2 regions of the Streptomyces sp. NPDC096193 genome follow, and region 2 is predicted to be linked to the other one. Evidence: riboswitches for the same ligand, from Rfam matches in the RefSeq annotation. Region 2 holds a riboswitch; the other holds the start of a gene.
What was found. A riboswitch is a leader RNA that binds a small molecule or an ion and turns the genes downstream of it on or off. The one in region 2 is predicted to bind glycine.
Positions count from the first base shown of each region.

Region 1: another riboswitch for glycine. It lies ahead of gcvT (glycine cleavage system aminomethyltransferase GcvT); the one in region 2 lies ahead of gcvP (aminomethyl-transferring glycine dehydrogenase).

Region 1 is NZ_JBEOSJ010000011.1:229,496-232,894, forward strand. It holds gene ABTX78_RS18725 (enhanced serine sensitivity protein SseB) at 1-527, opposite strand, end outside; gene ABTX78_RS18730 (AAA family ATPase) at 612-1,286, opposite strand; glycine riboswitch at 1,497-1,594, shown strand; gene gcvT (glycine cleavage system aminomethyltransferase GcvT) at 1,744-2,859, shown strand; gene gcvH (glycine cleavage system protein GcvH) at 2,918-3,295, shown strand; gene glyA (serine hydroxymethyltransferase) at 3,327-3,399, shown strand, end outside.
Region 2 is NZ_JBEOSJ010000001.1:599,240-602,638, reverse strand. It holds gene ABTX78_RS02750 (DNA polymerase IV) at 1-1,228, shown strand, start outside; gene ABTX78_RS02745 (PRC-barrel domain-containing protein) at 1,138-1,572, opposite strand; glycine riboswitch at 1,636-1,731, shown strand; gene gcvP (aminomethyl-transferring glycine dehydrogenase) at 1,908-3,399, shown strand, end outside.

The sequences.
Region 1 (3,399 bases), on a different contig from region 2:
GACTCCTCGAACTCACCGGCGGCGGCGGCCAGGAAGTCGACGGGCTCCTCCTGCCAGTCCGGCTCGAACAGCCGCACCCGCCCGCCGCTCGCCCCGACCTGCGGCCCGCCCGGTTCGTGGCGTCCGGCCCGGCAGAGCTCCGCCACGGCGGACGGCGGCAGCGGGGTGCCGACGACACCGCCCGGGTTGACGGCGATGCCCAGCTGCGGCGGCAGCCCGCGGGCGAAGTCGCGCGCGGGCGCCACGGTGAAGGGCATATGACTGCCCACACAGGTCAGGAACTGGTGCTCGGAGCTGAAGACCGGCACATACGCCTGTCCCTCGATCTCCGTGGTGGGCAGATCGAGGTTGGGGCTGTCCGGGCCGCCGCCGTTGGGCAGCGGCACCCAGAGGAAGCTGCGGCCGAGGACCTCCACGAGCCGGCCCCCGGCAGCCGGGTTGCCGAGGGAGGCGCCGAGCACCTCTTCGAGCTCGTTCGCCGGCCAGCCGCCGGACGGATGCGGATGCGCCTGTCCCTGAATGGTCATGTGCTGGTCTCTCCCCCGGCTCTCCTCTGTGCTTCCCCCGACCCTAATGCGCGCGCCCGCCGGGCCGGGGACGGGGCCGAGCGATCACTCCTCGCCGAAACCGACCCGTGACAGCACGGTCGCCGCGTCCCGGTCGAGCAGCACCGCCGAAGCGCAGCCGGCGGGCAGTTTCCCGGCCTCCGCGTCACCGATGAGCCGGCCCACGGCGCGCTGGTGCCGGGCGAAGGCGTAACCGGACACCCCGCGGCCGCGCTCGCGCTGTCCCTGCCGGGCGATCCCCGGGGAGACGTCGAGGAGAACGAGATGGAGCGCGCTGCCGCGGCGCCGCGCCTCCCGGCCCAGCCAGCGCCGCACCCAGGTCTGGGTCCCGCAGTCGTGCACGACCACGCTCTCGCCGGAGCGCAGGGCCCGGCGCAGGCCCGCGTAGTGGGCGAGCCGCACGAAGGGCCGGTAGACGGCGTACGGGAGGAACCTCGGCATCCTCGCGTCCCACCGGTCCCGCGTGTCCTGGGAGTCGATCCGCCGGCCGCTTGCCGCGCGTCTGATCAGTGTGGACTTCCCGCTGCCCGGCAGGCCCGACACCACCACGACGTCGCCCGCGGCGAACCCCAGGCTGTGCGGGCTGCGTCCCCCGCGGTCCCGCAGGTCACGCAGCACGGGCGCCGCCCCCAGGACGTCGCCGACCTCTCGGGCGGGTACCTGCGGCGGCGCAGGCACTCCCGCGGCGGTCGCATATGCACCGGACTGCTGCAAAGTCATCACCCTCCCCCTGTCGGGTCACCCCCCACACTTGCCCATGGAGCGTAAAGAAATGGTAATGCGACGAGGTCGATTTGCCGGTGAGGAGCGCCGTGCCGTCCGCAGAAAGCTCCCAAGCCGTCCGCTCCGGCCCCGAGCCCTCCGGCCTGGGGGGACGCCCTTCGGCGCGATGCGTGCAATGATGTGCCCGCCAACTGCATACCGGCCGCTTGAATCCACGCGGGAGAGTCCTGGCCACAGTGTGCGCCGGGCGCCGAAGGAGCAAGTCCCTCCCTTGAATCTCTCAGGCCCCGTACCGCGTGTGATGAGGCAGATCTGAAAAGCGAGCCGCGTTCGAGTGGCTCCACCCAAGGTGCAAGTCACGTCCACCAGTACGCGTGGTCGGGACGAACCTCTCAGGTTCCGATGACAGATGGGGAGGATTGTCCTCGCCGGCCATGCCCTGGGAGTCACATCCATGACCAGTTCCCCCCGTCTCACCGCCCTCGATGCCCTGCATCGCTCGCTGGGCGCGACCATGACCGACTTCGCGGGCTGGGACATGCCCCTGCGGTACGCCAGTGAGCGCGACGAGCACACCGCGGTCCGCACCCGTGCCGGCCTCTTCGACCTCTCCCACATGGGCGAGATCACCGTCACCGGCCCGCAGGCCGTGGACCTGCTGAACTACGCGCTCGTCGGCAACATCGGCACCGTGGGCCCCGGCCGTGCCCGCTACACGATGATCTGCCAGGAGGACGGCGGCATCGTCGACGACCTGATCGTCTACCGCCTGGCCGACACCGAGTACATGGTCGTCGCCAACGCGGGCAACGCCCAGATCGTGCTGGACGCGCTGGCCGAGCGCGCCGCGGGCTTCGACGCGCAGGTGCGCGACGACCGCGACGCCTACGCGCTGATCGCGGTCCAGGGCCCCGAGTCGCCCGGCATCCTCCAGTCGCTCACCGACGCCGACCTCGACGGGCTGAAGTACTACGCGGGCCTGCCCGGCACCGTCGCCGGCGTCCCGGCGCTGATCGCCCGGACCGGCTACACCGGCGAGGACGGCTTCGAGCTCTTCGTCCAGCCGCAGTACGCGGAGAAGCTGTGGCAGGCGCTGACCGAGGCGGGCGCCCCGGCCGGACTGATCCCGTGCGGGCTCTCCTGCCGCGACACGCTGCGCCTGGAGGCGGGCATGCCGCTGTACGGGCACGAGCTGACCACGGCGCTCACACCCTTCGACGCCGGCCTCGGCCGGGTCGTGAAGTTCGAGAAGGACGGCGACTTCGTCGGCCGTCAGGCGCTTCAGGCCGCCGCCGAGCGGGCCGAGACCGCACCCCCGCGCAAGCTCGTCGGCCTGATCGCCGAGGGCCGCCGGGTGCCGCGCGCCGGGATGTCCGTGGTCGCCGGCGGCCAGGTCGTCGGCGAGGTCACCTCGGGCGCCCCGAGCCCCACGCTCGGCAAGCCGATCGCGATGGCCTATGTGGACGCGGCCCACGCCGCGCCGGGCACCGAGGGTGTCGGGGTCGACATCCGCGGTACCCATGAGCCGTACGAGGTCGTCGCGCTGCCGTTCTACAAGCGCCAGAAGTGATCGTCCGCACTCCCCCCTCGTTCCCCAGCACTCCCCCGCGTACAGGAGAATTCAGGCCATGAGCAACCCCCAGCAGCTGCGCTACAGCAAGGAGCACGAGTGGCTGACGGCCGCCGAGAACGGCGTGTCGGCGGTCGGCATCACGGAGCACGCGGCCAACGCGCTCGGCGACGTGGTGTACGTACAGCTCCCGGAGGTCGGCGACACGGTGACCGCGGGCGAGACCTGCGGTGAGCTGGAGTCGACCAAGTCCGTCAGCGACCTGTACTCCCCGGTCAGCGGTGAGGTCACGGAGACCAACGAGGACGTCGTCAACGACCCGTCGCTGGTGAACACGGCGCCCTTCGAGGGCGGCTGGCTGTTCAAGGTGCGTGTCTCGGAGGAGCCGAAGGATCTGCTCTCCGCGGACGAGTACACCGAGTTCTCCGGCAACTGACCACCCTCACGACAGGGACTGTGATTCCGCGATGTCGAATCTGAACACCCCTCTGCACGAACTGGACCCGGACGTCGCCGCTGCTGTCGACGCCGAACTCCACC
Region 2 (3,399 bases):
CACGATCAGCGAGCAGGTCATGGAGCTGCTGGGCCGGCTGTCGCCGCTGGTGGAGCCGCTGAGCCTGGACGAGGCCTTTGTGGACCTGGAGGCGGGCGGCGCCGCGGACGACACCGCGTCCGCCAGGGCCACCGGTGAGCGGCTGCGTGCGGCCATCCGTGCCGTCACCGGACTGACCGGCTCGGTCGGCCTGGCCGGGTCCAAGATGCTTGCCAAGATCGCCTCGGAGCAGGCCAAGCCGGACGGCCTGGTGCTCATCGAGCCCGGCACCGAGCGTGAGCTGCTCGGACCGATGTCCGTGCGCACACTGCCGGGCGTGGGCCCGGCCACGGGAGAGCATCTGCGCAGGGCCGGTATGACCATCTGCGCTGATCTGGCCGAGGCGGGCGAGGACGAGCTGGTGCGGCTGCTCGGCAAGGCGCACGGGGCGTCCCTGTTCCGGATGGCGCTCGGGCACGACGACCGGCCCGTCGTGGCCGAGCGGGACACCAAGTCGGTGTCGGTGGAGGACACCTTCGACGTCGATCTGCACGACCGCGTCCGGATCCGGATAGAGGTGGAGAGGCTCGCCGACCGGTGCGTCAACCGGCTGAGGGCCTCGGGGCACTCGGGCCGCACCATCGTGCTGAAGGTCCGGCGGTTCGACTTCTCCACGCTCACCCGCTCCGAGACGCTGCGTGGGCCGACGGACGACCCTGCCGTGGTGCGCGAAGCGGCGGGGAGGCTGCTGGAGTCCGTCGACACCACGGGCGGGGTGCGGCTGCTCGGCGTGGGCGTGACGGGCCTCGCGGACTACACGCAGGAGGATCTCTTCGCGCAGGCCGCGGCCGCCGGGGAACAGAAGGCGGGAGAACCGGCCGACGGCGAGGCGGCGGATGCCGCTGTGCCGCACCGGGAGGAGAAGGCGCCCGAGCCGGAGCCGGAGGCGGCTCTCGCCGAGCGACGCTGGCCCGCGGGCCACGATGTCCGGCATGCCCAGCTGGGGCCGGGATGGGTGCAGGGCAGCGGCATCGGGCGGGTCACGGTCCGGTTCGAGGAGCCGACCTCACCGCCGGGGCGTGTCCGCACCTTCCGGGTGGACGACCCCGACCTGGAACTGTCCGACCCGCTGCCGCTGGTGACTCCCCCCGAGGGGGATCAGTCCTCCTGGCCGGCGACACGGCCGAAGGAGCGGTCGCCGGACGAGGGCGCGGAGGTGTCCGGCGGGGTCGAGAGGTCGAGCCCGTAGTGGTGGTAGAGCTGTAGCTCCTGCTCGGGGGAGAGATGGCGCCCCACTCCGAAATCGGGGGCGTCCTTGATCAACGCGCGTTCGTACGGCACCCGCAGTCCGTTGTCGACGAACTCGCTCGGCTCCAGCGGGACGAAGGCGTCCCTGCTGAAGAGCCCGGTGCGGACGGCCGCCCATTCGGGTACGCCGGTGGCATCGTCGAGATACACCTCGTCCACAGTCCCGATCTTGGCCCCGTTGCGGTCGAACGCCTTGCGGCCGATCAGGCTGCGCGGATCGATGTCGGTCTGCACGGTCCCTCCAAGAGGTCGCAACTGCTCCGTAAATGATACGAAAGTGCACATCGGGGGTGTCGGCCACTTGAGCGATCGACGAGAAGACGCGCTGGTACGCTGACTAACGGCTGCTGACCCCGTGCGGGAGAGTCCACCGGAGGAAACGGTGGCGCCGAAGGAGCAAATCCTCCCCGGAATCTCTCAGGCACCCTGTACCGCACGGACGAGGTCACTCTGGAAAGCAGGGCGGGCGTCGGACGGCATCCGCTCTCACCGACGGTGAAAGCCGGGTTCCCTCGTGGGGATCCGGTGAAGCTCTCAGGTTGAGATGACAGAGGGGGAGGCCGTCCGGGTACCCGCGCCGTGGTGCCCCTCGCAGGTCGTCAGACCAGGAGGCCTCCATCATGACCGCCAACCGCATTCCGCTCGCACAGCTGGAGCGAGGCACCCCCTTCGAGCAGCGCCATATCGGACCCGACGCCGAGGCGCAGGCCAAAATGCTGGCCCAGGTGGGATACGGCTCGCTCGACGAGCTGACCGCGGCCGCGGTTCCCGACGTCATCAAGAACGCCGAGGCGCTCGCGCTGCCCGACGCGCGCACCGAGCCCGAGGTACTCGCCGAGCTCCGGACGCTCGCCGATCGGAACACGGTCCTCGCACCGATGATCGGCCTCGGCTACTACGGCACGTTCACACCGCCGGTCATCCTGCGCAACGTCATGGAGAACCCGGCCTGGTACACCGCGTACACGCCGTACCAGCCCGAGATCTCCCAGGGCCGGCTCGAAGCCCTGCTCAACTTCCAGACCATGGTCGCCGAGCTGACGGGCCTGCCCACCTCGGGCGCCTCGCTGCTCGACGAGAGCACGGCCGCCGCCGAGGCCATGTCGCTCGCCCGCCGCGTCGGCAAGGTCAAGAACGGCGTGTTCCTCGTGGACGCCGACGTCCTGCCGCAGACCCTCGCGGTGATCGAGACCCGCGCGGAGCCGACCGGCGTCGAGGTCGTCACCGCCGACCTGCACGACGGCATTCCGGCCAAGATCGCCGAGCGGGGTGTCTTCGGCGTCCTGCTGCAGTACCCGGGCGCCTCGGGAGTCGTACGCGACATCAAGCCCGTGATCGAGCAGGCCCACGAGCTCGGCGCGATCGTCACCGTCTCCGCGGACCTGCTGGCGCTGACCCTGATCACCTCGCCCGGTGACCTCGGCGCCGACATCGCGGTCGGGACCACGCAGCGCTTCGGCGTCCCGATGGGCTTCGGCGGACCGCACGCCGGGTACATGGCCGTGCGCGAGAAGTTCGCCCGCAGCCTCCCGGGGCGTCTCGTCGGCGTCTCCGTGGACGCGGACGGCAACCGTGCCTACCGACTCGCGCTGCAGACCCGTGAGCAGCACATCCGCCGGGAGAAGGCCACCAGCAACATCTGTACCGCGCAGGTGCTGCTCGCCGTGATGGCGGGTATGTACGCCGTCTACCACGGGCCCGAGGGCCTGCGGACGATCGCCCGGCGCACCCACCGCTACGCGACGCTGCTCGCCGCGGGCCTGCGCGCCGGCGGTGTGGAGGTCGTCCACGGCGCGTACTTCGACACGCTCACCGTCCGCGTGCCGGGTAAGGCGGCCGACGTGCTGCACGCCGCCCGGGAGGGCGGGGTGAACCTGCACCTCGTCGACGCCGACCATGTCTCCCTGGCCTGCGACGAGACCACGAATCGTGCGCAGCTGACCGCCGTCTGGGGCGCCTTCGGCGTCGACGCCGACATCGAGGCGCTGGACGCGGCCGCCGCGGACACCCTGCCCGAGTCCCTGCTGCGCACCGACGAGTACCTCACGCACCCGGTCTTCCACCAGAACCGTTCCGAGACCGCGATGCTGCGCTACCTGCGCCGCCTCGCCG